2 regions of the Acinetobacter sp. GG23 genome follow, and region 1 is predicted to be linked to the other one. Evidence: riboswitches for the same ligand, from Rfam matches in the RefSeq annotation. Region 1 holds a riboswitch; the other holds the start of a gene.

Evidence for each region. A riboswitch is a leader RNA that binds a small molecule or an ion and turns the genes downstream of it on or off. The one in region 1 is predicted to bind cobalamin.
Region 2: it holds a riboswitch for cobalamin, as region 1 does, so the genes downstream of both, AC3CAU_RS13475 (5-methyltetrahydropteroyltriglutamate--homocysteine S-methyltransferase) here and AC3CAU_RS06010 (TonB-dependent receptor plug domain-containing protein) in region 1, are expected to answer to the same signal.

Annotation. Positions count from the first base shown of each region.
Region 1 covers NZ_JBYMDJ010000002.1:593,669-609,340, forward strand. Annotated here, with positions in the region: gene AC3CAU_RS06000 (glycerophosphodiester phosphodiesterase) at 103-816, opposite strand; gene AC3CAU_RS06005 (cob(I)yrinic acid a,c-diamide adenosyltransferase) at 1,088-1,666, opposite strand; gene AC3CAU_RS06010 (TonB-dependent receptor plug domain-containing protein) at 1,763-3,583, opposite strand; cobalamin riboswitch at 3,622-3,833, opposite strand; gene AC3CAU_RS06015 (phosphoribosylanthranilate isomerase) at 3,989-4,630, shown strand; gene trpB (tryptophan synthase subunit beta) at 4,614-5,855, shown strand; gene AC3CAU_RS06025 (DUF1543 domain-containing protein) at 6,362-6,880, shown strand; gene AC3CAU_RS06030 (DUF2804 domain-containing protein) at 7,054-8,046, shown strand; gene AC3CAU_RS06035 (metal-dependent hydrolase) at 8,127-9,005, opposite strand; gene AC3CAU_RS06040 (AraC family transcriptional regulator) at 9,141-10,178, shown strand; gene AC3CAU_RS06045 (Na+/H+ antiporter NhaC family protein) at 10,222-11,553, opposite strand; gene trpA (tryptophan synthase subunit alpha) at 11,918-12,721, shown strand; gene accD (acetyl-CoA carboxylase, carboxyltransferase subunit beta) at 12,718-13,614, shown strand; gene folC (bifunctional tetrahydrofolate synthase/dihydrofolate synthase) at 13,611-14,894, shown strand; gene AC3CAU_RS06065 (SPOR domain-containing protein) at 14,885-15,672, shown strand, end outside.
Region 2 covers NZ_JBYMDJ010000008.1:129,287-144,882, forward strand. Annotated here, with positions in the region: gene AC3CAU_RS13415 (hypothetical protein) at 1-1,025, shown strand, start outside; gene AC3CAU_RS13420 (transcriptional regulator) at 1,156-1,371, shown strand; gene AC3CAU_RS13425 (Rha family transcriptional regulator) at 1,375-2,058, shown strand; gene AC3CAU_RS13430 (hypothetical protein) at 2,062-2,400, shown strand; gene AC3CAU_RS13435 (hypothetical protein) at 2,403-2,582, shown strand; gene AC3CAU_RS13440 (DUF3987 domain-containing protein) at 2,717-4,822, shown strand; gene AC3CAU_RS13445 (suppressor of fused domain protein) at 5,067-5,858, opposite strand; gene AC3CAU_RS13450 (hypothetical protein) at 6,119-6,658, opposite strand; gene AC3CAU_RS13455 (cation efflux protein, CzcI-like) at 6,819-7,229, shown strand; gene AC3CAU_RS13460 (TolC family protein) at 7,278-8,600, shown strand; gene AC3CAU_RS13465 (efflux RND transporter periplasmic adaptor subunit) at 8,602-9,831, shown strand; gene AC3CAU_RS13470 (efflux RND transporter permease subunit) at 9,821-12,979, shown strand; cobalamin riboswitch at 13,158-13,308, shown strand; gene AC3CAU_RS13475 (5-methyltetrahydropteroyltriglutamate--homocysteine S-methyltransferase) at 13,633-14,769, shown strand; gene AC3CAU_RS13480 (methylenetetrahydrofolate reductase C-terminal domain-containing protein) at 14,892-15,596, shown strand, end outside.

The DNA.
Region 1 (15,672 bases):
ATGTAAACAATAGAATAAGGGTTTGTTCTGACCAAAATTATTAAATTTATTCATTCTTTTTAACCTATTAAATGACGCCATATCTCAATATTTTTTATATGATCAGGATAAGTGTTGAAGCATCATTTTAGGAAAATCAGTAATCAATCCGTCAATGCCTAAGCTTTGCAGATGCTTCGCTCGTTCAATGTCATTCACCGTCCAGACACTGATTTCTAAATGGGCTTGTTGTGTTGCACGAATGATTTCATCTGTTGCCAGTGAGTTCATCCAGCCTATTTGGCAACAACCGAGTTCTAAAGCCTGTTCAATCGCTTTATGTTGAATGTCATCTTCAACCAGTAAGCCGCGTTTAAAGATCGAGTACTGCTGTTTTAAGGCCTGATGGATTTTTAAATCGAAACTGGTGATCACGGCGGTTTGTTCAAAACTGTGTAATTGTTTTTGTAATTCTAAAACCAGTTTCTCAGCTTCAGCCATAGTTGTAACAGCTTTAACTTCAACTTCAAGATGCTCGAAGTCATGAATAATGCTCAGGGTCTGACGAAGTGTCGGGGTAAGCTGTTTTTTCCAGTCCAGCCAGATATGCGCCTGATTATAGGCTTGAAGCTGATGACTGCTTAATTCATAAAGTTGTTGATCGGTGCCCGTGGTTCTTAAGAAGTTGTCATCGTGCATGATGATGAGTTCACCATCTTTCAGCTGACGGACATCAAACTCGACTGCTCGAATGCCGAGGTCATGAATGTATTGAAAGCCACCAAGTGTATTTTCGGGAGCTTCACCACGTGCGCCACGATGTCCGATGATTCTCATTTCATATTCTCGATATACTTTATTTTAACCAAAGATATTACAGCGGAGTCTTACAGTTTGTAATAGTAGGGAGGGAGCTCATATGTTACTTTTCTTTTGGGAAAAGTAACCAAAACCATTGTCATCCGCAAAACTCGACAACTACTGTCATTTATTACAATCATCGCAGCAACAATTACTTTTTAATGAAGTCTCGCCTCAAACACTTGCGGATGACATTTTCGCGTGTCAAATCTCGCTCTAAGTCCTATTTCTGAATATCAATTTATTATCAAATCGTTTGATTAATATTCTTTTGCCAAAGCACTTCAGATCCACCTTCAGCACGTTGCAAGGTACGAGATGCCACAAATAGCCAGTCGGAAAGGCGGTTGAGGAGTTGCAGTGAAGGAGCTTGAATATTTTGATCTCGAGTATGCACCGACATTAAGCTGCGTTCAGCACGGCGACATACCGAACGAGCTTGATGTGCATAGCTGCATGAAAGTGTCCCTGCAGGTAAAATGAAGTCTTTTAGCATCGGCAGTGCTTCATTCATACGGTCAATTTCATTCTCCAAAAATTCAATTGAAACAGGCAGCACCATATTGTAGTTAGGAATACAGACTTCACCGCCTAAGTCAAATAACCAATGTTGAATCAGGCTAAGCGATTTATCCCAATGAGCTTTTTCTTCTATTGAGCTAATTGCAATTTGTGAACGTAAAATACCGATGCAAGAGTTCAGTTCATCGACATCGCCTAAAGCGGCAATACGTAAATCATCTTTGGCTACACGGGAACCGTCGCCTAGTCCAGTTGTGCCTGAATCGCCTGTACGGGTGTAAATTTTACTTAAACGGTGGCCCATTTGAATTCCTTAAATTTTTGATCTCTGAATGTAAAAAGGATAATGCCATAGGCATGACATTATCCTCAAAGATTTAATCGGGATTAAGTTTGCGATTTAGTATTTCAATGTCACACCAGCAGAAGCTAAACGGCCACCGTTGATGTAGTAACTTCCACTACCAGAAGCTGTACGATATTTTGAATCGCTTACATTTTGGATATTTGCAAAGATATCTATATTTTTATTAACTTTGTATTGTCCATGCATATCTACACGGAAATGTCCTGGGATTTGAACATTGTCAAAGGCACTATTGTCATAATCACCATTTGCCAGCAAAGTCGTCGAGAATGTATAGCGTTCATCTGCCCAACCTGTTGTTAAAGAAACATTTTGGCGAGGGCGACGACTTAGGTCTTCATCAGTCTTTTTATCTTTAGCACGGACATAGTTATAGCTTAAATTTGTAAATAGATTTTCACCTTGCCATTTTACATAAAGCTCACTACCTTCTATTTTGGCTTTTTCAAGATTTGTCATTTGGTTTAGAGCATTATCAAAATCAATTAGATTGTCGACTTCTGTTGTATACAGTGATAAACCCGTTGAAATGTTATAAGCCAGTTTCTGGTCTATACCAACTTCGTATGAAATGCTTTTCTCTGGTTTAAGCTCAGTGTTACCACCATAACCGTACATATCATTCAGTGTCGGTGCTTTGAAGGCAGAACCAACGTTTGCATAAATACTTGTTAATGGTAAAACCTGATAACGAACAGAGCCTTGAGCAACAGTATGTGTATCGAACTTTTCATTATCTTCAACGCGGATACCGATTTGGGTATTTAATCCAGATTGATTGTATTTGTGTTGAATATAATAGCCTGTTGAATCAATATCTTCTTGGTAAGGTGAACCAAATGAAAGGATATCACCATCAATATTTCGCTGGGTCACGCCGACTAAGACATTTTGATGTGGTGTAAAGTCCCATTGGCCATAAATTTCGGATTCTTGGGTTTTGCTATGTACAAAATCGGGTGAATTATTTTGATCTATTTCGTCTTTAAATTGAGAAAAACGAGCATGTAACTCTAGATTTTCAAGAACACTTAAACGCCCTTTGACATTCATGATTTCATTCTTGAAGTCTTGAGAAACGAGAGCACCATAGTTATCGTAATCGCTATAACCTTTATTTTCACTATAATCAGCTGAAGCAGCAAAGCTTTCTTTATCCACACCTACTTTTGCACTATAGCCTTTTTGATCAAATGAGGCATTAGGTGCATTTTTGACATCTTTTACAGGTGTGCCGTCAGTTTCTAAGCGTTGACCCCGAATTTGTGCGTAGAAACCGTTTTCTGCTAAGTCTGCACCAATAACTGATTTATAAGTCTTATCTTCGCCGATTTCAGTAGTGACAAAAGCTGAAGTTTTTTCAGGCGTTTTTGAAATGAGTTGTACAACGCCAGAAATCGCATCAGTACCATATAAGACAGATGCAGGACCTTTTAGTACTTCAATTTGTTTAATATCTGTTGTATCAATAAATGCTAGGGATGCAGTACCAGAGGTTGCTGAATTTAGTCGTACACCATCTCTTAAAACAAGAGTTTGATTTGAATTACCACCACGTAGGAAAATAGAAGCTGTTTGCCCATAACCACCGCTTTGTACCATATTGATAGAAGCATCTGTTTGTAACAGTTGTGGTAAGGAAGCAATGGGTGACTGTTCAAGAATCTTCGGCTCAATAATATTAATTCGCGCAGGAACCTCACTGATTTTTTGCTCTGAACGAGAAGCAGTCACAACCAAGGTTTCTAAAGATGCATTAACAGAAGAATTTGTATTTGCTTGTGCAGATACGGATAAACCCATAGCAATAGTGATTGCGCCCACTAAAGCTGTAGGTTGAAAAAGAGTAGACATGTTTTTAAGCTCCATACATTCACCCCCCGTGAATGATTGAGTTAAAGGAGCAACAAGCAGGTTTCCGGACTTAAATGTAATATCAAATAGTTGATATTTGCATGTCCACCTTCCCACACATTTAGTGCAGTGGCGTCAATCTTAAAAAGATCTCATTGATATGCTTTTCATTTTACCGTTGCGGGGGCAGTGTCGGATTCTCACCAACTTCCCTAAAGCCTGAGCTTAGACTCGTTGCAATTGCGCGAAGTATAAGGTTTGTGTATGCATTAGACAATCTATGTCAATATTATTCCGGATGAACTTTACTCAAGCTTTTAAAATTGCATTACAATGATTCGCCCCCATATTTATAGACTGACTATAAATCGGGCAAAGATTAAGCCAAAAATTAGAGCGAAGTGTATGCGAACCCGTGCCAAAATTTGCGGAATCACACGAATAGAAGATATACATTCAGTTGTGAATGCCGGAGCAGATGCAATTGGTTTTGTATTTTTCTCACCGAGTCCACGCAGTGTTACCCAAGAGCAAGCGAAAGAACTGATTCAGCATGTACCTGCCTATGTGCAGACTGTGGGTTTGTTTGTGAATGCATCGCTTGATGAAATTGCGCAAATTTTAAAACACGCACCAGTCGATATTTTGCAGTTCCATGGTGATGAAACACCTGAACAATGTCAGCACATTTCGAATCAGGTCGGTCGCCGCTGGTATAAAGCAATACAGGTGAAACCTGAGCTAGATGTCATTAATACTATAAAAAGCTACCAAAATGTAGGCGCAAGCGCAGTATTATTGGATGCTTGGCATCCTGAACTGAAGGGCGGAACAGGGCACAGCTTTGACTGGTCAAAATTCCCCAAACTCGATATTCCTTTAATTTTGGCGGGCGGCTTAAAGCCTGACAATATTGAAGACGCTATAAAGACGACCAATGCTTATGCAGTCGATGTCAGCGGAGGCGTAGAGTCCGCAAAAGGTATAAAAGACCAACAACTCATTGAACAGTTTATGCAAGGAGTCCAACGTGGATCAGCAAAATAAAGGTCATAACAGTCAAGTTGACTATACCCAATTCCCCGACGAACGCGGGCATTTCGGTATTCATGGCGGACGTTTTGTCTCAGAAACACTGATGGCGGCTTTAGAAGACTTGGAAAAGCTCTATTTCCGCATGAAAGATGATAAACAGTTTCTGGCAGAATTCGACCGTGATTTAGCCTACTATGTAGGTCGTCCGAGTCCACTTTATCATGCTGAACGATGGTCAAAAGAGTTGGGTGGTGCGCAAATTTACTTAAAACGTGAAGACTTGAATCACACCGGTTCGCACAAAGTCAACAACACTATTGGCCAGGCACTACTTGCTAAACTTTCAGGTAAAAAACGGATTATTGCAGAAACTGGCGCAGGTCAGCATGGCGTAGCAACAGCTACGATCGCTGCACGTTTAGGACTTGAATGTGTGGTGTTCATGGGTGCAGACGATGTTAAACGTCAAGCCATGAATGTATACCGTATGCGTTTACTCGGTGCTACAGTTGTACCGGTAGAAAGCGGTTCAAAAACATTGAAAGATGCCATGAACGAAGCGATGCGTGACTGGGTAACTAATGTTGATTCAACTTATTACGTGATTGGGACAGTTGCAGGTCCGCACCCATATCCGCAACTGGTTCGTGACTTCCAGTCGATTATTGGTCGTGAAGCACGTAAACAGATTCAGGAGCAGGCAGGGCGTTTACCTGATGCCCTGGTTGCCTGTGTCGGCGGTGGTTCAAATGCGATGGGCTTATTCTATCCGTTCCTGAATGATGAAGATGTGAAAATGTACGGTGTTGAAGCAGCAGGTCATGGTATTGAGACTGGTAAGCACTCCGCGCCGCTAAACGCAGGTCATGTTGGTGTACTGCATGGTAACCGTACTTATTTGATGTCGGATGAGCAAGGCCAAATCATTGAAACGCATTCAATTTCTGCCGGTCTGGATTATCCGGGGGTAGGTCCTGAACACAGTTTCTTAAAAGATATGGATCGCGTCAAATATGTGCCAATCAATGATCAGGAAGCGCTGCAAGGCTTCCGCGATTTAACCCAGATTGAAGGGATTATTCCCGCGCTTGAAAGTGCACATGCCATGGCTTATGTGACCAAACTTGCGCCAACGATGTCTAAAGATCAAATTATTATTGCCACTGTTTCAGGTCGTGGTGATAAGGACTTGATGACGGTTGCCCGTATTGATGGCGTGGAAATGGTTGAGATGTAATTTCGCTCTTAAGCCTGTCCCTCTGGGAGAGGTTTGGAGAGGGTGGATATTGAAAAAGATCGTGCCGAAGCAATTCAGCACGATTTTTTTATTACTTAAATCGGTGCTAAATTTAGAATACTTGCTTTAATTTGCAGTTCGGCAAGGCGACATAGATGTAATGTCTGCTCAACAAGATGGTTTTGTTAATTTTTCCGAAACAAAAGTAAGATATTTCCTAACAATGAAAACTCTAGTCAAATTCAATTTTGTGGTTATGAAGATATCTACATTTTGACGGAGTCTTATGGTTTATAACTCAAATGTAAGGAACTCGTAATGTTACTTTAAATAAGCTCAAAGTAACCAAAGGCATTGTCATTCGCAAAACTCGTCTTATACTTTCATGTGATTAATATAGTTGCAAAAACGTCTCTATCGAAATGTGGTCTGCCTCGAACAATTGCGAATGACGTTTCCGTGAATCGCATGATTGCTGTAAAAAATGTGTCAAAAAAGGAAATAGAATGCCCAGTCTTTTTATGGTCATGCTCGGTGGTCGTCATGTACGTGCCAATACAGAAGTTCATGATGTAGTACTTGCAGTGGGAGATTCATTAGAAGAGACCTATCCTCAACTAAAAAATGCCTGGTTTGGTGAACAGAAAGGCTTGCATGTTGATGCTTGGGCACAAATTAATGGCGTGGAATTTGAGGGTGAAAAATATCAAATCCAATTTAGTAACGCCCAGCCGAATTCATCCGAACAAAAGCTATTTTTAATTAATTTGGGTGGTTATGATGCTCGTGAATTTGGTGAATTGCATCGCTATATTTTAGTGGTGGCACAAAATGCTATGCTGGCAAAACAACGTGGTAAAGCTTACTTTGCACAACATTGGCAAAAACAGCATACCGACCGTGTGTTAGAGGTAGATGATTGTATTGCGATCGATCAGGTACATGGTCGTTATGTGCAATTGGTGAAAGGTGAATTTAGCGAAAATAACTGGGAAAATACTTATTTGCTGCTCTCTGGAAACTGATTTATATCTCTTTGATTAATAAATTATATTTATTAAATAACAAACATCTGGGAATAATATACTTTTTTGTATATTTTCGATGAAAAGATGCTTTTTGATACTTTTAAGTTAGATTTATATAGGCATAATAAGATTAAGGATTTGTGATCTCTTAGCTAGATGGAATTTGATAAATGGATTTGATTCAATCAAATGGACAACCGCATTATGGACGTTTTAGTACTCTCCCAAAGACCATCGATTTAAATAAGTACCAGTATAAAACACCTTATGGAAAGGTTTTAACGGGTTGGCGCAAGCGATTAAAATATAAAAAATTTAAATTTTGCTGCATTCAACATGAACATTACACCATTGGTCTGGCAATCGCAGATATTGCATGGGCAGGGCATGGTTTTTTCTATATCTATAATCATCAGCGTGCTGAAGTTTTAGAATGGAACGCAATTAATTTTTTGTCACGCCATACCACTGTTGATGAGCAACCACTTTATAACCAGAGTTTTTTCTCAAAATCACCTTTTCAAATTGATATTCAGCATGCCAATGGCGTGCGTTATATCCATGTGACTAAACATGGGGAAATCAAGCTGAGTGCACGAATCTTTTGCGCGGGGACAGATCCACTGAGTATGTGTAGCCCAACCGGGATTAATGGCTGGACTTATACTCAAAAGCTCACGACTTTGGGTTGTGAAGGTTTCTTTATCAATAAGCAGGGTCAAACCATACAGTTTCATGAAAAAACTTTTGCTTCACTCGATGATACCTGTGGTTTCTTACGCCCAGAAACAGCCTGGTTCTGGTTATCCTGTAATTTTTGGGATTCGCATAATAATCGAATAGGTTTGAATTTGGCTTCAGGCGTGAATGAGAGTTTTGGCAACGAAAACTGTTTGTGGGTGAATGGAGTTTTATATCCAGTAAGTGATGTTTTATTCCAGCATCAGGGTGAAGATCATTGGACCATTCGATCGCTAGATGAAAAACTTCATTTGGATGTCAAAACGGGCTGGCGACGCTATGAAAATCTGAATTTAAGATTGGTCGGCAGTCAGTTCAGTCAATGGCAAGCCAAAATTAGCGGCACCATTCAGCAAGATGACCAGGAAATTGTTTTGTTAAACGAATATGGTTTGTTGGAACAGCACTATGCCAAATGGTAATACATACCGAGCAGAAATAATAAAACCAAGTTCAGATTGATCTGAACTTGGTGAGTCTGAACTGAATAGATATTTAATATTTAGTCTTTCGCTGCCCGCCAAAAAGCCTCTCCAGCCTGAATTGGATCACCTGTATCTTCTAAAGTTTTTACCCACACATCATATTGGGCAATTACCGGATGTTGGCTAGGGTGAAAGTCTTTGTTAAACCAGTCACGATATTGCTTGCTCATTTTGCTCAGCTTGCCGTTTTTACCAAAAAACCAGGGTAAGCCGCGAATGTTCATTTGCAGACGCTGCAAAGGCGTAAAACCATCATATTTTAACATTATGTTGGCGCGGTAAAGGGTAAAACCAAACATTAATGTGGTGGTCCATGCCAGGGTGAATTTGCGTGTGGTTTCAGGCACATTACCCACCTGTTTCATGACATCAAATGCCACATCACGATGTTCCATTTCCTCAATCGCATGCCATGCCAACAGAGCACGGACATAGGGATGTGCATCACGCAAGGTTTCTTGATGACTGTAAAAAGTTTCTGCCATCAGCGCAGTTAAATGCTCAGCTGCCGCCGTCATGGCAATGTTGTATTGAGGTGAGCGTTTTTCCAGTTCGAATTTAAAAATTTTATTTAAACGCTGAATAAATTTCTCCACCGGCATGCCTTGTGCTTTCATAACCTGGTTCATTTTTTCATGCGCGATGCCGTGCTGGGCTTCTTGACGAATAAAGTCTGCGACCCGAAGCTTTAAATCTGGATCGGTAATTTGATCGCGAAACAGACGCACAGACTGAATAAAGTAACGTTCTCCATCGGGAAAGGTCAGGCTGAGAGCATCAAATACCCGAGTGATAAAGGGATCACCTCCAAACCAGAAACGCGGTACTTCATGCAGTTTAAAATCAAGATTGCTGCGAACCACGGGTTCGACTTGGTATTGGGCAATAGCATTCATTTTATTTTACTTAAATCGCCTTGGATAACTACAGTATGTCGGGCTTTTTTAATTTTGTTTTGACAGGACTTGCCATTTTTTATACATTTTACGCCAAAGTGAAAATTTAAAATGTCAAAAAAGCAAGGATAAATTGTGCAAGAACTGCAGATTCCCAATGGTTATTTTCAGCTGCTAAATATGTATTTGCTGCAACAAGGGATGGATATTTTTGCCTTACCATTTCTGGCGCAGCATCAAACCCAATTGCGTCATGTCTTGTCCTTGCCGATTGATTCGCAATCGACCTATTCATTTTTTTTAGAGGTGATAGAACTTACCCGTCAACATTTACATTGCCCAGAACTGGTTCTGGAAATGGCTCGGTTGATTCGTCCTGAACATTTTGGTGTGTTGGGCTATATGGCCTCGCGGAGTAATAGCGTGGCCGAAGCCTTGCACAACATTATTCGTTTTAGCCGTCTGGTGATTGATGGCGCAGCTGTTATTCCTATGCAAATGCTGCATCAGGATAAAAAGATTTATCTCTCTTGGCCGTTACATGATGCACGATATGCAATGATTAATGAGCTGACTTCAGCATGTATGGCACATTTGGCCAAGCAAATTTTCCCCGCATCTTTGCAATTGCTGAGTATGCAGTTTGCACATATACCTCAGATGGCGCGCTATCATTATGAAAAGTTTTTTGGCTGTGAAATTGGCTTTGGTCATGCCCAATATTCTTTTGTAATTAGTTCGGACAGCCTGGATTTAAAATCGGAACTGGCTGACCCTTCTTTAATGCAACTTTTACTGCGCCAGGCAGAAGAAGCCATTGCTTGCAAACCCCGATATGAAAATTTAGATCAGCACATTCATATGAGAGTAGCGGAGTATTTACGTGTGCAAAAGAGTGTGCCCAAAATTGAGCAGATTGCGAATGAATTGCATGTCTCTGCGCGGACATTGCAACGGCAATTGAATGACCTCAACTCCTCTTTTAAGAAGATTGTTGAGATGGAGCGTATGAAGCGCTGTGAACAGTTGCTGCAGCAGGACATACCACTGACCGATATTGCCATGCAATTGGGCTATTCGGATCAGTCTGCCTTGGCACGGGCCTATAAAGCCTATAGCGGACAAACCTTATTGCGCAGAAAGCAACAGTTGAAAGCATCAGCGGAGCCATAAAAAAAGCGACCCGCTCAGGCCGCTTTTAAAATGTCTATTGAAATTAAGCAGGTTTGAATCGGGGGAAGCGAAATGCGATGGCCAAGATCGCCACAATTGCCAATACCCAGCAATAGTAAATGTTCCCGATCAACTCGATAGGTGACAGTTTTGCAATAGAGCAGGCCAGCAGTAATTGCGCACCATATGGAATTATGCCTTGAACTACACAGGAAAAAATATCCAGTAATGCTGCGGCGCGTTTAGGATCTACGCCGTATTCTTTCGCCACTTCACGTGCCATGTCACCAGATAAAATAATCGCAACGGTATTGTTAGCAACGAACAGATTAGCGAATACCACCAGAAAACTCACCCCCAGTTCACCGGCACGCTGGCGTCCAACTTTAAATAAACGGGTAATGCTGTAAATACGTTGGATAAGCCATTGCAGTCCGCCTTCTTTTTGCATAATGGCAGACAGACCGCCTAGGAACATCGAAAGAAGCGCAACCTCGAACATGCCGACAAAACCGTCGTAGATTGCAGTATTTAACTTTAATATGCCAAAATCAGGGCTTACCATAATGCCAGTCAAGCCTGAAAGCAGAACGCCAATAGTTAAAACTGCCAGTACATGTAAACGTGAGAATGCCAAAAAGAATACCGCCACATAAGGCAAAATCAGCCACAGGTTATAAGTTTTGTATGCAATAGTTTGTGAATCATGGCTAACAAATGCATAAATCAGAATAGCGAGCACAGCGGCAGGAACCGCAATCCAGACATTGACTTTAAATTTATCGCGTAGCTGAACTTTTTGACTGCTGGTTGCGGCAATGGTGGTGTCTGAAATCATGGATAAGTTGTCGCCAAACATGGCACCCCCCACCACTGCACCGATGGCATAGACTGCTTCAATATTGGTGACTTGGGAAAAACCAAAAGCAATCGGGGCACAGGCAGCAATGGTACCCATGGAAGTCCCCATCGCTGTTGCAATAAATGCCGAAATAATAAACAGCATCGGAAGCACAAAGGACGGCGGGATAATTGAAAGCCCCAATTGCACCGTCGCATCAACACTGCCAATGGCACTTGTAGTACTGGCAAATGCCCCGGCCAGCATAAACACCATAAACATCAGAATTAAATTGGGATGACTGGCACCTTTTAAAAATTCATCAATGGCGGTATTTAATTTTCCACGGTAAATCAGTACGGCAAGAATAATGGCCGGCAGAGCCGCCACCGGTGCTTTAACCTGATAAAAAGCAAACTCGGTACCAATGATGGAATGATAGAGACCACTGCCTAAAAAAATGGCTAAAAATACAATAAGAGGGAGCAGTGCCAGCGCGCGAGCGTGCACCTCACCTTGGGAGTCGGGAGTCATATAAAATAGGAAAAAGAAAAATCGTGCGTAGTATAGAGCAGGTTTTGCTATTAGATAAAACATTAAACGTAAAAGCTAACTCAATTATTTTTATCAATTTTTTACTAATAAAAATAAGTTTATCTTAACGTTGGATATTTTTTTAAATAGCAAAATTAGGCATCTTTGATCATTGAGAAAAAATCGTAAATATCAGTAAATGGTGTTCTCGGATTGTTCTGAAAAAATGAGATTGTCAGTCTAATGTATCGCGAAATATTTGGACTCTGTTCAATGGGTAAAAAATAGCGTTACAATGCGTTGTCTTGTATTTCTACAAAGCCAACTCCTCAGTTTTTTAATAATTCAAGGAAAGCATAGCCTTATGTCACGTTTAGCCACTCGTTTTGGACAGCTTAAATCTCAGCAGCGTAAAGCGCTGGTTTCTTATGTAATGGCTGGTGACCCTCATCCAGAAGTAACTGTTCCATTGTTACATCAAATGGTTGAGGCAGGGGTAGATGTGATTGAACTTGGTCTTCCATTTTCAGACCCTATGGCAGATGGTCCGGTGATTGCCCTTGCAGCAGAACGTGCATTGGCAGGTGGGACCAATACCCTAGACGCTTTGAACATGGTCAAAGAGTTCCGTCAGAAAGATACAGAAACACCAGTGGTTTTGATGGGGTATTTAAACCCGGTCGAAGTGATTGGTTATGAAAAGTTTGTTTCAGTTGCGAATGAATGTGGTGTAGATGGTGTACTGCTGGTGGATTTACCACCAGAAGAAGCAAAAGATTTAGATGATGTGTTGAAAAAATTCGACATGGATCAAATTTTCTTGCTTGCGCCTACCTCTACTGATCAACGTATTCAGCATGTGGCGAAACAAGCCAGTGGCTTTATCTACTATGTGTCCTTGAAAGGAGTAACTGGTGCAGCAACTTTAGATGTATCTGAAGCTGCAGCCCGTATCCAGAAAATTAAAGCTGTGACTGACGTTCCTGTAGGTGTCGGTTTTGGTATTAGTGATGCTGCCTCTGCGAAAGCCATGGGTGTAGCGGCTGATGCAGTCATTGTCGGCAGTGCTTTTGTTAAACAATTTGCCAACTTAGCGCCAGAACAAGCTGTTTTTGAAACGGTTAATAAAGTCAAGGAGCTTCGAGCCGCGCTCGATGAGTTAGTATGAATCAAGAAGTGAAAATAGGCAAAATTCTAAGCCCAGCGACGCCGTGGACGGAACGTCATGTTCCGGGTATTCACACTCCGGATGAGCAAACAGCCCTTAAGGCAACTTTTACAGAGCCAACCATTGAGTGTCCTGAATGTCACGCACTGGTTACTCGTACAGCCATGTCATTTAACGCTTATGTTTGCCCACAATGCGACGAACATTTGCGTATGAAGGCACGTGATCGCCTAAACTGGTTCTTTGATCAGGTTCAAAATGAACTGGGTCAGGAATTTGTGGCCAAAGACCCACTCAAATTTGTCGACAGCAAGGCATATCCAGACCGTATGTCTGAAGCACAAAAGAAAACCGGGGAAACTGAAGCCTTGGTGGTTATGCAAGGTTTACTGAAAGGCATTCCTTTAATCGCATGTGCATTTGAATTCGACTTTATGGGCGGTTCAATGGGTACTGTGGTCGGTGACCGTTTTGTGCAAGCGGCTGAACGTGCAATTAAAGAGAAACAACCTTTAATTTGCTTCGCGGCATCGGGTGGTGCGCGTATGCAGGAAGGCATGTTGTCGCTTATGCAAATGGCGCGTACTTCAGCAGCGATTCAACGCATGAAAGATGCAGGTTTACCGTACTTAGTGGTATTAACCCATCCAGTATATGGTGGTGTAACCGCTTCGCTTGCAATGTTGGGTGATGTGCATATTGCTGAACCTAAAGCCATGATTGGTTTTGCAGGTAAACGTGTAATTGAGCAAACTGTACGTGAAAAACTGGAAGAACCGTTCCAACGTGCCGAATATTTGCTTGATCATGGTGTAGTCGATCAAATTGTTCATCGTCACGCATTACGTGATACAGTCTCTCGTATTGTCGCGAAACTGATGAATTTGCCTTGAACACAGCACCATTTGCAACAGACTCTTTAACCACATGGCTCGATTATTGGAGCCATGTTCACGTTACGGGGATTGATTTAGGTCTGGAACGCGTCATTCCAGTGGCTGAAAAGTTGGGTGTGACACGTCCACAGGCGAAAGTTATAACCGTAGCGGGAACCAATGGTAAAGGCTCCACCACCACCACTTTAGCTGCCATTTTAAATGCGCAGGGTTATCAAGTGGGATTATATCAATCACCGCATATTTACCGTTTTAACGAGCGGGTGAAATTGTCGGGTATTGAAGTGGATGACCAGACGTTAGTAGATGCGTTTGTGCAAGTGGATCACGCCCGTCGAGCATGTGATTTAAGCCTTTCTTTCTTTGAAGCCACCACACTTGCCGCTTTTGTTATTTTCAAAGCTAAACAATGTGATGTCTGGGTACTTGAAGTCGGACTGGGTGGCCGCTTAGACGTGGTCAATGTGATTGAGCCAGATGTCGCAGTGATTACCAATATTGGCTTAGATCATACCGATTGGCTGGGCGACACAATTGAAAAAATTGCTTTTGAAAAAGCCGGAATTATTCGCCCGAATATTCCTGTAATTTTTGCTGGTGCGCAACACCTTCCACACGCTATCCAAAATAAAGTTAATGAATGTCAGGCCCAATTATTTGCAGTCAATCGTGATTATTTCTACCAATATACGGATGATGGTAAAGCCTGGATGTTTGCTTCTTCAGGTACGACTTTAAAATTACCGACAGGTTTTTTGGCGTTAGAAAATATTTCCACAGCAGTTGCAGCGATTTTGATCAGTGGCCTAAAAGTGACTCAAGATGCCATTGCACAAGGCATTCAAAATGCAAAATTGCCAGGTCGCTTTGAAATTCGCCAGATTCAGGGCAAAACGGTAATCTTTGATGCCGGCCATAACCCGCACGGCGTAGATTTTTTGTTAAATCAGTTGCGAAAATTCCTGGAATACAATAAACAGTACACAGAAGTGATCAGTGTTTTTTCCATGTTAGCAGATAAAGACATCAATTCTGTCACAGAGTTGTTGAAAGATACTGTTTTAACATGGAAAATTGCTCCATTAGCGGTTCCGCGAGCAGCAGCAATCGAACAGCTCGATGAAGCGCTACAGGGCGAAACAGTACAGCATTTCGAAAGTGTTCAATTGGCTTTTAAATCAGCGCTGAATGAAACTAAAAATAATCAGCTGATCTTGGTATGTGGTTCATTTCATACCTTAGAAGCGGTATGGGAGTATTTGGAAGAATGTCAATGAATAGCAAACAACGCTGGATGGGTGGCGTTGTTTTATTAGGGGGTGGTGTTTTATTGGCAGCATTGCTCCTAAAAGGCAAAGAAGAAATATATCAAAACGAACTGAAAACTCCTGAGCTTGCAGCTCAAGTCACGCAGCAAAAGCCTGCTCCAGAAGGCGAAATGGTTCAGCTACAGGCTTTGACGGTCGATGTTGAAACAGAAAAGCGTTTGCTTGAAGAGCAACGTCGCGGGCGTGAAAAAGCAGTCGCAGAACAAGAAGCACGTGCTGCTGAATTTTTAGTGATGCAGCAACAGGCTGAAGCAGATGCTGCACGTAAAGCGGCAGAAGAATATGCGGCTTTAAATGCCCATCGTACTGGTGCACAGCAGAGCTCAGACAATATTCCTCCTGAACTGATTGAGGATGAAAAGGTTAAACAAAAGCGTTTAGCTGAAGAAAAGGTGCTTGCGCAAAAAAAGTTAGATCAGCAGAAAGCTCAACAACAGAGAACTGATGCTGATAAAAAAGCACTTGAAGATCACCGTAAAGTCGAAGCGGATAAAAAATTAGCAGATATCAAAGCGGCTGAAAAGAAAGCGGCAGAGAAAAAAGCAGCTGATGAGAAAGCCAAACAGGCTGCTGAAGTAAAACGTAAGGCAGCTGAAAAGCAGGAAGCAGAGAAGAAAGCCGAGGCTGAACAGAAAGCGCTAGCAGAAAAGAAAAAAGCAGAAGAAAAACGTGAGGCGGATGCCAAAAAAAAGGCAGAGGCTGAAAAAGCACGTGATCTGCTGGAAAA
Region 2 (15,596 bases), on a different contig from region 1:
TTACCATCCATAACCAAGTTATGATTGAGAGTGTATATGAGGATAAGTTGAGTTTGGGTCAGTTAAAGGATGCATTGCTTGCATTCATATTTAATAATCATGAATCGCTTGATGGTAATGATTTAGAAAATAAGATAATTGCAGAACATGAACTAACTCAAAAATTTAAACAATATGCTTGGTTAAAAACTGAAATTCAAAGATTAGCTGAATTTAATGCACTAAATTTAATTGAGCTATTAGAATTCAAAAAGCCACTACAGGACAGTAAAAAAATAACCAGTATTGCTAAGGCAGTAGATGGAAATAATATTAAATATGAAGAGTTGGTTTATTTGATTCAAGATTTTGGGGAAAGATTTAATAGACCGATAAAACTTATTTCAAAGTTCCTCAAAAACTCAAAATTTAATAAGCATATTGATGTTTTTGTACGCTTAGGAGAGGATGAGTTTCTTAAGTTAAATAAGGTCAATTCTGAAAAGGCTATATCATATGTATTAAATTATTTGGATGATGAAAAATTTAATACTACTGAATCTTCACTACATGTTGATAGCTATCAATTGAGTCATATTCTAATAGATTGTGATGATTTATATTATTTTGAACCTCTGCAAGACATGAATGTTAATATACGAATTGGTAATACGATTCATGAAAATGTTAGATATGGAAATATTAGTAAAAGAAAGTTAGACATTGCTTTAGATTATCACCAGCAAGAGTCTAAAAGAATTTTTGATCATATGTTAGCTACATTTGATCTAAATGATTCATCTCATTGGGAGACTGAAAGAGAAGATACACCTCAACAATCTATACATCCTGCAATTGATCAAAAACATCCAAAGCATGCACCTGAATTACTATTAGCCATCCAAGCATGGGAAGCAAAATATCTAAATAACGAGTATCCGCATCAAGAGCACACACCAGCTATTACTAATATTTTAAAAAATCTAGCAGTGACCCAGACCAATCTGGTTAAAAGAATTTGCGCAATAACTAATCCAAAAAAATAATATATTTCAATTATTTATTCTAGGTGTCACCTAAAGGTGTCACCTTTTTTTATGCACATGTCACTTGTATGACACCTTATGAAATTTGCTTTTATGCACCTACTCCTTATTTTTGCATGTAGGTGCATAGATGACCATTAATCCTATACGTGTCCAATTCAAAACAGCTTGTGAATTATTGGACATTAGTCGTGAATCCTTACGTCATATTGTGCGTACTGACGCCTCATTTCCTCGACCAATTAAGACAGGCGATACTAAGCAAGCCTCGGTCTATTTCGACTACGCCCAGCTTGTTGAATGGCATAACAAGCAAATGCAAAGCCTTGCTGTAATGGAGGCTTAATTCATGAATCAAATCATTTCACCTACTCTAACTATGTCTAGTCGTGAAATAGCAGAATTGACTGGCAAAGAGCATAAAAATGTTATTAGAACTATTAAGGATTTATTAGCAGCGGAAATTTTAGACGCTCAAATTGAGCCACTAAAATTTGAATACCGTGGCCAGTGGTTTGATTACTACGAACTAAAAAAGCGTGACAGCCTTATCCTTGTTGCACTTCTTTCGCCTGAATTTACAGCGCATATCGTAGATCGTTGGCAAGAACTGGAATGCCAATCCAAACAGCACAATGTAGACATTAACAATCCTCACGCACTACGCAAGGCATTACTTGAATACACAGAACAGGTTATCGAGTTAGAGCATAAAAATACTGGCTTGGAAAAATCCATAAAGGTAATAACTCAAACCAATCACGGCGTTAAATTCCAACAGGCTTGCAAGCTTCTCAATATTAAGCGTTCTGTGTTAGCTGATTGGCTCAGTAAACATGGTGGGGATAGACGACTTAACAATGCACGCGCATCTACCCACTATAGCCAAGAACGTGGGTACTGTGAGACTAAGTATGAAGAGTGTACAAGAATCAAAGCCAATGGTGAGCTAGGAAGCTATAGCCAAATTGAATTTTTTATTCTGCCTAAAGGAATGGAAGTTTTAGCTAAACATTTCGGAATAAGGGGGTAAAGCATGAAAGAGCTCTCTATCAACCTTCTAAAGCTTCTCTTCATCTGGACCATTGCTGTTTTTCTTGTTGCAAGCTGTGGACGTTCCGCTTATGCTAGTTCCGTTCATCAAAAAGCAGATGAATTAGCTTTGGTCGGCTATAACAATGAAGGCGTACAGTCCGCTTATAGGACTTTTTTTGTGCGTAATATCTCTATGCATCTGCATGTTATGGCGGGGCTGGAGAGGGACACCTTCGGGTGTGCTGGTTTCCTTCGTTACCAGTCGACCAACCCTTTCTGGTCCTGCCACCCTCATTTGGTCGTGAATGGCAAGACTCCTACAAATGAAGGAGCGCATTAATCATGCCTAACTCAAATCAAAAATCGAAACCAATTAATAACGATTATTTCCCATCTCTAAGCTGTACCAGCGCATTTTTTACACCACATAAAGATGCAAACCATCTCAATGCTCAAGATGTTATTCATTGCCTTGTTGGAAGTGCTAAAGACATTTCAACCGTTACTTTCAACTGTTTTTAAAATGGTAAGGAATTAATCATTAACGGTGAAATTGTTGCGAACCTGATTTTTGAAATCCAAACCAAATTAGAAATGATTGAGAAAATATTGCCTTTGGCTTTTGAATGGCAAGAAAGCAATAAAGGTGGTGCCAAATGAATAACACCACCTCCATCAAACCCGACACCATCTTAGCAAATTGCACATTACTTAATCCACTGGATGATACCTATATCAATCATCCAGTCATTCAGCGTTTTGGCAGTCCTTTACAGCCGATCTATGTGGACCAGTGCCATGTAGATATCAACGGCGTGAGCTATGATAATCCTTTAATTCTGCCGATCTATAACGCTCAATTAGAGCTTGTTCAATGTGCCATATTACAAGATAAACAACCCTTACGAGTCATCCCCGATGGAGTGGCCAAAGGCTTTGCTATGTTGGGTGAGTTGCACCAGGATAAACCTGTCATCATCACCTATAACCTTGAGGCATTCTTTAAGATTTCTCAAACAGGCTACGCCGTGGCATTGGTAGTATTACCAAGCCTATGTGATGCTCATCAAATCGAGTTCAAGCCATTTGATTTTGAGCAAATGCAGTTCGTGATTAATCAGCTTTTAAAGTCAGGTTTTGACAGGTTGTATATGCCTGTACGCCCTGAGCATATACAGCTTGAAGCATTCCAAAACCTCGAGAAAAATAGCCCCATTCGATTGCTCAATCAATTTCAGAAAGCTGGTGAAAGTGAGTTTTTAACTGAGCTGTCACAGGATGACGATGCAGAGGAAGTAAAAGCGTTTCTTGATTATGCCATTGAGCAATTACCAGCTTTAAATCAGTGGGGTGAACTATTACCATTGGCGCAGGCTGAAACTTCCTTAAATAGCACTTATCCAATCCATGCATTACCACCACTTGCAAGGGATGCCGTTATTGCTATTGCTGAGTATGTACAAGCGCCAATTGGTATGACAGCTCAATGTGTCATAGGTGCCATGTCACATATTGCTCAAGCCCACGTAAATGCACCTCATCCATTTAACCTTCAAGGTGAGCCATGCAGTTTATATCTACTCACTGAAGGACAAAGTGGAAGCCGTAAAAGCACCAGTCGTAATATGGCAGACAAGGCCATTATTCAGCATGAACGTAAACAATATGAACAATATAGCCGTGACCTTAAACAATGGCAAAGCGGACAAGCTGGATTAAACAAAAAGGACAAAGAGGCATACGGTGCAGAGAACCCACCTCCGAATGACCCTAGCACCTTATACAGTGACATTACCTTGGAATCTATTGCAGGGCTTTACGTGGATGGCATATTAAATAATGCATCTATTGCTAGTGATGAAGCTGGTCAGTTCTTTGGTGGTTATACCATGAAAGGAGATACCCGCACCCAAGCGATTGGAGGATATGCCAAATTATTTGATGATGGTTTTGTGGAGCGCACCCGGTCTAAATCCAATTTAAATGGTAGTGGTCGTGCTTATGATGTTCGATTGACCTTTAATTTACAGGGACAGCATGAGGTTTTATCTGATGCATTGAGAGATCAAGTGCTACGTGGCCAAGGTTTCTTGCCTAGATTCATTTTAACCATCCCTGAGAACTTGGCAGGGACACGTTTGCAAGATGCTATTTACCGATCTAAGAATGCCAATCATGACCATCGGTTAATAGCTTACTGGACACGGTGTGAATACTTGCTTGATGACTGCCCTAGACTACAAGGGGGGCAAGAACTTTACAATGGGCGTTATGTCATTCCTATGAATGATGAAGCAAGGGATATAGATGCATCGTTCTACAACATGTTTGAGGAACTACAGGGCAAAGGTAAGCGCTACGAATACCTACAAGCATTTGCCAGTCGTGCCAGTCAATTAGCACGGCGCTTAGCTACCGTATTCGCTTATTTTGAGGGATTACAATGGATTGATGCCAAGACCTTAACAGGGGCTTGTGAGGTCGTTAAGCACTCACTCAATGAATGGGCTATGTATGCAGATATTGAAGTCAAAACGGAAAGTGATGCTGAACGGTTGATTAAGTGGCTTATTCGAAAGTGCATGGAGCAAAAAAACAATTGTATCCCTAAAGCAATAGCGCTGAGAGGAGCTCCATCACATCTAAGAAAGGCGAAAGCATTTGATAATTGCCTTAATGAGTTAATCGAATTCAATTATGTACGACTCATTACTATCAACAAGTCCACACACATTGAATTAAACCCTTTATTGTTTAAATAGCTGCTAATTTGCGAATTATCCCCTAAACTCCTTTAGTCGTAGGCTTTTAGGGTTCGCAATTATTGTGCAAATGGCGTGCAACCTTCTGCGAATTGAATGCGAAGTAACAGAAAATCATCGTATGATTCGCAATTAGCAAACTTAAATTTATAATGAACGCGAAACGGAATAGTAAGCTATACAAGGCATACAGCTATAATTCGCAAATTCGCACAAACTCCTAAGTAGTATCTATTTTACGAATCTACTGTTTTAGTACTGAAGATCTATTTCGGTCACTGATCTGTCCTATATTTGCATCCATTAGTTTCTTTAATAGAGCATCACGACCATTTTCTATTGACCATTGCATTTCATCATCCGTAATAACAGTGGCGATTAAAAGCTGCATATTTCCATTAGGCAATTTGATATCTGTAGCTAAAGGCTTTTGTGCTTTAGCTATAAGCACATTAATGGTGTCATTCTCACTATTACCTACAGGTATCGCTTCAACTGTTAAGCCATTATTCTTTTCTATTCTGGCCAATAGATCTACATCGTTCAGTAGAATTATATTTCCTGTCCATTGCATAAACCAAAGTGGCCATTCAGCATTTTCTTTTGCAATCATGAGCACTTCATATCCATAACCAGCTTTTCCAGATGCAGATATAGCTTTACTCTTTTTCTCTAATTTTGATGAGCTGGAAACAACCCTACCTTGGTCATTATATTTAACCTCAATATCTGTAGCTGTTAAGCTTGCAGGCATGTCGGTATTGGTAAGGCCAAAAGTAGAATATACCCATAGCCCTTTTTTGATTTTGTCGGCAGGTATTACGTAAAAGCCACCACCCGGCCAAACACCAAATAAGTTAGGGGCTTTCATAATGTCATTAGGTAGCTTCCCTATATTTTTCTCGTAGAAAGCCTCTCGGGCATCATAGACATGCTGCCATTCTTTTTCTGAGCTATTTTGAGCAAAGCCAATAGTAGACGCCGTAAGTGCAGTGAACCCCAATAAAAATTTAATAAACTTCGTATTCTTAAACATTTATTTTCTCTATGTATGAATGCGAAGTGATTCTATCAAATAATTCATAAACATAGAGTTAGATAGCCTCTTATACTAAGTTGGCGATGATACAGCACGGCGATATGCTGCGATTCCTTTGCAATTGATACGAGGAATCGCAAAACCGAAAACTATAGAGTCTCGATACTGAAAGCCCTACAACATACAGGATACAAGGTGAAATCGCAGAATCGCAGGGCTTCTATAGATAAATATAAATTTAAATAGCCGAGTCAAAATTAAAAAACACTAATTGATAATTTATGAAGACGCTGCCAAGCTATAGAATTCTTAAGTACAGGTTTTTCCTTGACTATTTTTTCTAGTATTTTAGCTAACGAATTATCATAAGACTCAATTCTTTGGCCAATCACTCTGTCTAACAAAAGAAGGACCTCTTGAGGGTACTTCTCAGTCAGTAAATATTTATCTTCATTGTTAGTTAACTGGTATAGGAAAATTGAAGTTGGTTCAATGTTTCTTAAATATGGTTCAATATTTTTAACGATATCTGTGAAATACTCGGATGTTTCTATAGCCAAATCTAATAACCTTTCAGATGTTTTTGACGTTTGACAAAAATTTTCTTTAGGCCAGATATTTTTAAAGAAAAATCTGCCAAAACTTAACCAGGAATTTTCTTTATTAACTATATCTGAAAGTATCCATAGACTATGAGATAACATATCACTATCGAACTTTCTTAAAATTTTTCTTACCTCTACATTAGTAAATAATGTTTGTCTAGGGTAAGACCAATAGCAAAACTGAATAGCCACCGAGTATGTAGACGCCTTTTATTTAAATAAAATGACTAACTAGAAGAATTTAAAAAACTCTAAAAATCCCCTTAAGCTTACTATTTTTTATTAGCAAACTATTGACCTTAGTCTTACTCCAAGCCTTATAATCAATTCAAATATTAATTTTGATGCAATTATGCGTTCAGTAAAATGGATTACAGTATTGGTGACCCTGTTCATGTTCCAAAGCCTGTGGAACGTGGCGGCAGCCTTTTGTGTCCATGAAGAGCAGGCGCAGGTGTTGCAAACTTATCATTTTGGTCATCACCAAAATACCTTATGTGCCAGCGATAGTCGTCAACACGATCATAATGGACAGTCAGAAAACATAAAAACAGTCAGTAGCGATTTAGAAATCGGTGAAGATCATCAAGATCATCTACCGTCGATGACGCACTTGATTGTGCAAAATGAAAAAATCAGCCTGTTAACTCTACCTTCAGATGATAAAACTATTCCACATTTCTATTGGAATAACAGTTATCAGCCACCTGATCTGTTTCAACAAAGCCCACCTCCCGAATTTTCCCCGCTCATGGTGGGGTAGCCTAAAACATTCCCACCACTTTTATTATTTAAATAAGTGGGAAAAATCATGTCTTTACAATCAATGGCATTCTTCTGTCATAGTTTGCTTGCCTGTGTGTGTACAGCAGCTATGCAATACAGCCATGCTGAAAACGTTACCAGCTTTGAATCCGCTTTAGCAAAAGTACAAAGTTACCAGACTCAAGATCAGCTGTGGCAACAAGGCCAGCAGATTTCTGAATTGAATATCCAGCAAAGCCGGTTATGGCAGAATCCAAGTATAAGCATAGAGCAATCTGGCTTTGGCTCGGATCAAGAACAGGAATTCAATGTCGGTATTCGTCAACCACTAGATCTATTTGGTCAGCGTAAGCTGAATCAGGTGATTGCCAATACCTCGGATCAACAAATCCAATTGCAACAGCAATTATGGAAGGCGCAAAGCCAACTGATTGTTAGATTTGCATGGTCGCAATTTGCACTTGCTGAGGTTGAACAGTCTGCTTATTCAGTACAGTTAAAAACAAGTAAAGCCAATCTGGACAGTGCGCAGAAACGCTATCAGGCCGGCAGTATTGCACTGGTTGATTTTGAGCGCGCTCAAATTGAAGCGCTAGAATTCCAACGACTTTATCAGCAAGCGATGCTGAATCAACAATCCGCTGGTCGTCAGCTGTCTCATTTGTGGGGAGAAACGTCTTCACACCTTCAATTGAATAAAACCGCTATTCCTTGGCCAGAGCAAAGTCATCAAACTGTACAACGTTATATCGCTGAAGGGTGGCTAGAAAAACTGTATGCCTTGAATATTCAGCAATCGGATCATCAAATTGAAAATCTAAGAATACAGGCACGTCCCAATCCCAATTTAAATGTAGGCATGAAACGTAGCAAAACTCCCAATGAAAGTAACGATACGACTTTGGCAATGGGCGTGGATATTCCCCTGAATATTTTTAACCGCCAGCAATATGCGATCCCGATGGTCCAGCAACAGCAAATACTGCTGAACCAACAGCAGCAGCGTGAGCTGAAGCAACAAATACTCGATATTGCCAACAGCATGCATCAGCTCAAAGGTTTACGTAGCCAGTTCGATGCCACCACAGCACAACTTACATTGGCGACCAAAGTTCAGAGCCGTACTTTACAAGGTTTTCAGGCAGGAAAACTGTCAATTACCGACGTTCAGCAAGCAACCACTCAACTGCAGAATCTTCGATTGGGTCAATTACAAATTCTACGTCAGGCTTGGCAAACGACCCTCACAGCTGAAGCACTCAGTATTGGCACAAGTTATGAAGAAATTAGCCGTTCGGATGCCTATATACAACTGAATAAAAAGGTAGTCGAAGCATCACAAAACTTAATCAATGGGGGAGCACGATAAAATGAAAGCCAAGCAAAACGGAAAATTATCTCAGTCTCTCATGATCACGATTTTGATTATTATCACGATCTTGGTCAGTGTCACTATTTGGTTAAGTTCCAAAACAAATGAATCTGAGGGACATGGCCATGATGAGGGAAATGCTGAACATTCTGATGAAGAAAGTTCTGAAGAAGGACATGCTGAAGAAGGCGAAATACAACTGACCAGCCAACAAATGGTTGAACAAGGTTTAAAAGTTGCTGTTGCATCCACAGGATTGGTTGAAAAGCTCACGACCCTGCCAGGTAAATTGGTGGTGAATACCGATCAACAAGCGCATATCTCCCCTAACTTTAGTGGTCATGTTGAGCAGGTCAATGTGGCTTTAGGACAGAGCGTGCAAAAAGGGCAAACGCTGGCTGTACTGATCGTTCCTGAACTGATCGACCAACAGGCAACCTTGCGTATGGCACAGGCGAATCTGGATTTGGCCCGTCAAGATTACCAGCGCGAACAGCAACTCTGGTCACAGGGGATTTCTGCCAAACAGGATTACCAGCGTGCAGAAAGTGCCTACCGTCAAGCACAGATTACTGTCCAGTCCTCACAAGCACGTTTAAATGCATTAGGGGCGAGCGGCAATAACAATGGACGCTTTTTGATTCGAGCACCGATCTCCGGGGTGATCAGTCAAAAAGATATTGTGGTTGGTGAAAATGTGCAACTGGCTGATCAACTCTTTGTTATTGAGCAGCTGAAAGATTTATGGCTTGAGTTTAATTTGCCGAATCAATTCTCAGGTCAACTGCAAGCCGGACAAAAAATTGACTTTAAAGTGAATGATTCACAACAAACCTATAGGGCTATTGTACAAAGCTTAACCTCTCAGGCAGATGTACAAACAGGGCGTCTGGTGGTGCGTGCAAAACTCGATGCGCAAGCGGCTGAGTTGCGTCCTAATGTGTTGGTGAGGGTATTGATTTCGGAAGCTCCTACAAAATCAGCCCTACGGATTCAAAAGTCTGCGCTGCAAAGTATTGAAGGTGAAGACAGTATTTTCATCATAGATTCAGAACAAAAAGGCCAAGTCCGTTTGAAAGCACAGAAAGTGCAACTGGGGCAGGCTTCAAGTGATGGACAATGGCTTGAAGTGATTTCTGGGCTGACCGAAGGGCAGAAGTATATCGCTCAAGGCAGTTTCTTGCTCAAATCTGAATTAGAAAAAGACGAGGCAGGCCATGAGCATTAATTCTGATCTGCCGAAACCAGAAGGTTTATTCGAAAGAATCATTCATTTTTCCATACAAAATGCGATTTGGGTGATGCTCTTTGTCTGTACCTGGATTGCGGTCGGGGTGTATAGCTATCAGAAACTTCCAATTGATGCTGTACCCGACATTACCAATACTCAAGTCCAGATTAATACTCAAGCCAATGGTTTCACTGCGCTTGAGGTCGAACAGCGGATTACCTATCCTATTGAAAATGCCATGGCAGGCATTCCGAATCTGGAGCTTACCCGTTCCATATCCCGTTACGGACTCTCTCAAGTCACCATCGTCTTTAAAGATGGCACTGATATTTATTGGGCCCGTCAGCAGATTAACCAACGGGTACAGGAGGTGCAATCTGAGTTGCCTGCTCAAATCGCACCGACGATGTCACCCGTTTCAACTGGTCTGGGTGAGATTTATCAATGGGTACTGAAGGCAGATCCGAATGCGAAAAAGCCGGATGAAACTGCATACACGGCGATGGATTTGCGTGAGATTCAGGACTGGATTGTGCGTCCTCAACTGCAACGTGTTGAGGGGGTCGCAGAGGTCAACAGTATTGGTGGTTTTGAAAAAACCTATGTGGTCTCTCCTGATTTAAACCGGATGCAGCAACTGAATATCTCATTAGAACAACTGCAACAGGCTTTAGCACAAAATAATGAGAACCGAGGTGCAGGTTATATTGAAGCCAATGGTCAGCAACTGACGGTACGTATACCGGGTAAATTCAATGGTCTTTCTGATATTGAGAACACCATGCTGGGTAGCCCAAATGGCAGCCCAATTCGGGTTGGTGATATTGCGCAAGTCTCTATTGGGCATGATTTAAGAACCGGTGGCGCAACCTATAATGGTAAAGAAACCGTTTTAGGGATTGCCATGATGGCGATGGGTGGAAATAGCCGGACTGTTTCTAAAGCTGTGGATGCCAAGCTTCAAGATATTCAGAATAGTTTGCCTAAAGGGGTGGTGATTGAAACGGTGTACGACCGTACCACCTTGGTTGAGAAGGCGATTAAAACCGTTCAGAAAAACTTGGTAGAGGGAGCAATCCTGGTCATCATCATTCTGTTCCTGTTTTTAGGGAATATCCGTGCTGCCTTGATTACTGCCTGTGTCATTCCACTCTCTATGCTGTTTACCTTAACCGGGATGGCACAGAAAAATATCAGTGCCAATCTGATGAGTTTAGGTGCACTCGATTTCGGCATCATTGTCGATGGTGCTGTGGTGATTGTCGAAAACTGTATCCGGCGTTTAGCCCATGCACAGCAACTGTTAAAACGACCTCTCACACAAAATGAGCGCTTTAAGGAAGTTTTTCTGGCTGCCCGGCAAGCACGTCGTCCTCTTATTTTTGGTCAGCTTATTATTTTGGTGGTGTATTTACCAATTTTTGCTTTAAGTGGCGTAGAAGCAAAACTATTTCATCCGATGGCTTTAACCGTTGTTCTCGCACTGGTGGCAGCTATTATTTTATCGGTCACCTTTGTGCCTGCTGCGGTTGCTTTATGGGTTAAAGGGGAGATCAAAGAAACAGAAAGTCGCTGGATGATCTGGCTCAAAACCCGATATCAGCAGATACTGGATATGGCTTATCAATACAAGGCGGTGGTTTTAACTTTTGCCGCTTGTCTCCTGGTCATCACCGGTCTGCTCAGCACGAAAATTGGTAGTGAGTTTGCACCCCAGCTGAGTGAGGGTGATTTTGCGGTACAGCAATTACGCTCGCCAAGTACAGGACTAGAAGAATCATTACGTATGCAGGAAAATACCGAAAAGCTTTTACTGAAAAACTTTCCCGAAATTAAAGCTGTATTTGCCCGTACCGGGACTGCTGAAGTGGCGACAGATGTGATGCCACCGAATATTTCCGATGGTTATATCATGCTGAAACCAGGTGAGGAATGGCCAGATTCAAAAGAAAGCCTGGATGCACTTCGAACCCGAATGGAAGCTTATCTTGCGACAATTCCCGGCAATAATAGTGAGTTTTCTCAGCCTATTGAGCTACGTTTTAATGAACTGATTTCAGGGGTACGTAGTGATGTGGGGGTGAAGGTTTTTGGTGATGACATGCAGGTTTTGAATACTGAGGCTGCAAAAATCGCGAAAATCATTCAGCAAGTCGCAGGTAGCAGTGTGGTAAAAGTTGAACAAACTTCGGGTCTGCCTTTACTCAATGTAGAGATTGATAAAGCTTTAGCTGCCCAATATGGCTTGAGCGTGAAATCTATTCAGGATGTGGTGGCTGCAAGTATTGGTGGACAAAGCGTAGGAGAGATTCTAGAAGGCGATCGTCGTTTTGATTTTATTATTCGTTTGAGTGAGCAAAATCGAAGTGTTGCATCTGTTTCCCAGTTACCGATCCAGCTTCCAAATGGCGGCAGTATTTTATTGTCTGATATCGCACAAGTTTCTACCATTGAAGGCATTAATCAAGTCAGCCGAGAAAATGGTAAGCGCCGAGTTGTGGTCACAACGAATGTTGAAGGGCGTGATTTAGGCTCTTTTGTATCTGAGGTGCAGACACAGCTCAAAGCATACAATTTGCCAAGTGGCTATTGGATTGAATATGGCGGTCAGTTTGAAAATTTGGCTTCAGCTAAAGCACGGATGCAAATCGTGATTCCACTGGCTTTAATTACCATCTTTATTTTACTGATGGCGGTCTTTCACAATGTTAAAGAAAGTCTATTGGTCTTTACCGGGGTACCCTTTGCCTTGACCGGTGGTGTGGTATTTCTTTGGCTAAGGGATATACCATTATCGATGTCAGCTGGGATTGGTTTTATTGCCTTATCTGGTGTTGCAGTCCTCAATGGACTGGTGATGTTGACCTTCATTAAAGAATTAAGGGATAAATATCCAGTGCATGAAGCCGTGTGGCAGGGGGCTATTTTGCGCTTAAGACCAGTGTTGATGACAGCTTGCGTGGCTTCACTGGGCTTTGTACCGATGGCGCTGGCAACCGGAACAGGCGCTGAGGTTCAACGGCCACTGGCAACCGTAGTGATTGGCGGGATTCTTTCATCTACCTTGCTGACTTTAGTGCTTTTACCAGTACTGTATCGCTGGATGAACAGTCATCAAAAATACTCCAAATCAGAAACAAAATAATGCTCACAAAATGAAGTAAATAGACACAGGATGATCTTGAAAAGGATTATCTTGTGTCTGTCTAAGCAAAGAATGCCGAATAAGTGAATCATCTCAGGATGAGTGGAGTTGTTTTGGAGTATCTGAGAGGGGAGGAGAAATCATCATAAACTGTTTGACTTAGCAAAAACTTAACCTTAGGCTTTGCATCGCTTCAGGTGCTTCCTTAGAGAAGTGAAACTGGGAAGTTAGTGCACATTTGTGCAAGCTAACACTGCCCCCGCAACGGTGAATAGGGTATTAACTCAATATCCTTAAGTCCGGAGACCGGCCTAAAGCAGACCAAAATAATGCGGTGGGCGTTAATAGGGGATGTCTTAATTTGATTTGATCTTTTTCAATTTACTTTTGCGCGCCTATATCACTCTAGCATCATCCATTTCGATATCGCACGGGGCGTGTGTTCAGGTAAATTATGCTTATTTTTAAACTATTTTATTTTTATTCCTTTTTTTTGCCTATCTCCTTCAGCTGATTGAGCTGTTGAAATCTAATTCCTGACAGAAATATTTTATTGACTCAACGTCCTCGGTTGACCAAGTGATGTTCTGCCTCCCTCTATTTAAATAAATGCTGATCCATTCATGGCATTTATACGACAATGAATTAAAACAATGACCACAAGCAATACCACTCAAGCTGCTAAAACTCAGTATGCAGGTAATAAAGCAGAACATATCGGCAGCTTCTTAAGAGCGCTAAAATTAAAGAAGGCACGTTATGATTTTGCGGATCGTGTCATTTATGAAGAAACTTTGCGACAGGTTGAAAATGCAGAAATTGATAATCTGGTCGATATCCAGCTCGATCTCGATTGTTCAGTGATGACAGATGGTGATTTTCGCCGTGCCTGGTGGCATTTTGATTTCCTGGAACAGCTCGATGGAATTGAAGGCCATAAAATACGGGATGGCTTAAAATATAAAGATGTCATCAGTAAACCCTATGATGTTCGGGTTACTGACAAGATTTTCTTTAATGCAGATCACAACTGTTTAGCGCACTATCGCTATTTGCACCAAGCGATTGAAGGTTTTGCCACAGCCAAATATTGTCTGCCTAGTCCGAATATGATGCTGTATCCGTATCTGCGTAATAACCGTTATTATGCGGGTGACTTAGATGCCTATATCCAAGATTTGGGTCTATGTTTTCGAGAAGCAATAACTGCACTTTATGATCAGGGCTGCCGCTATATCCAGATCAATGACCAGTTTTTGGCATATCTGTGTGATGAACGCTATCGTACGCAGGAGCTTGAGCAGGGGATGAATCCGGTAGAACTGGCTGGCTGCTGTGTCAAAGCATTAAATATGGCCTTAGACAATAAGCCTGCTGATCTGTTTGTTGCCTTGCATATCGAACGTGGAAACTTTAGTTCGAGCTGGCTGTATCAGGGTGACTATGACTTTATTGCAGATCATGTTTTAAACGAACTTCAAAATATCGATCGCTATTTCCTGGAATTTGATACTGAGCGAGCGGGTGGTTTTGAACCTCTAGCCAAACTGCAGAGCGCGCAAGCAGAAGTGTTCTTAGGTTTGATCTCAACCAAAACTGAAAGGGTGGAAACCAGATCCGAGATCATAACTCGTATTCAAACTGCTTCTAACTTCCTGCCATTAGAGCGGTTAGGCCTGTGTCTTCAGAGTGGTTTTGCTTCGATGGAAGAAGGCAACAAGGTGTCCTACGATACCCAGTGGAAGAAAATCAAACTGATGAATGAAGTCGCGAAAGAGGTGTGGGGATAATTACCACTTAGGAGGCATCACTTCTGTCACCACTATTTACGGGTAGTGACAGGTAGTATTTCAATCTTTCTGGCCTATAATTCAGCTTGATTTCTTTTTAATCCTTTAGATCTCCTTTGTCTATGTCTCAATTATCTTCCTGTTTTCAGAACAACCAGTTTTGTATCCTGGTGGAATACCTTACTTCACTGAATGAGATTTTCCCTGTGAAAACTGAATTTGCCAGATATCCTGCAGTGATGACATTGGCAGACCGTGTCCATTCAGATCATGATGTGACACCGCTTGCAGCGAGCCAACAGTACCCCGATTCAGTCGACAAGGTTTTACATTTTGCCGGAAAAGGGCAGGATATTCAGGATTTTGAGTTATTCTTACAGCAAGCCAAAGCAGCGAAGATCAACAATCTTTTATTGCTGACAGGCGACAAGCTGAAAGAACATTGTCATGGAGAAGATGGATCACTACGCACCCGATACCTGGAGTCGGTCAATGCGGTGATGGCAGCCAAGCGTCATGGCGGATTTTATCTGGGGGTAACCTTTAATCCGTTTAAATATGCCGAAGCTGAGCGTGACGCACAATATTTAAAACTGCACAAGAAGCTTAAGGCAGGTGCGGATTTTATTATCACGCAATTGGGTTACGACATGAATGCTTTAAAACAAGCCAAGATATTTTTAAATCATCATCAGTACACGCAGAAAATACTCGCCTGTGTCATGCCCCTCAGTTTGGCGCGTGCCAATTTTATGGTGAAACATCAGGTCGCTGGCATCGTCATCACACCGCATATGCTGCAGGTGCTAACAGATGAAAAACAGACA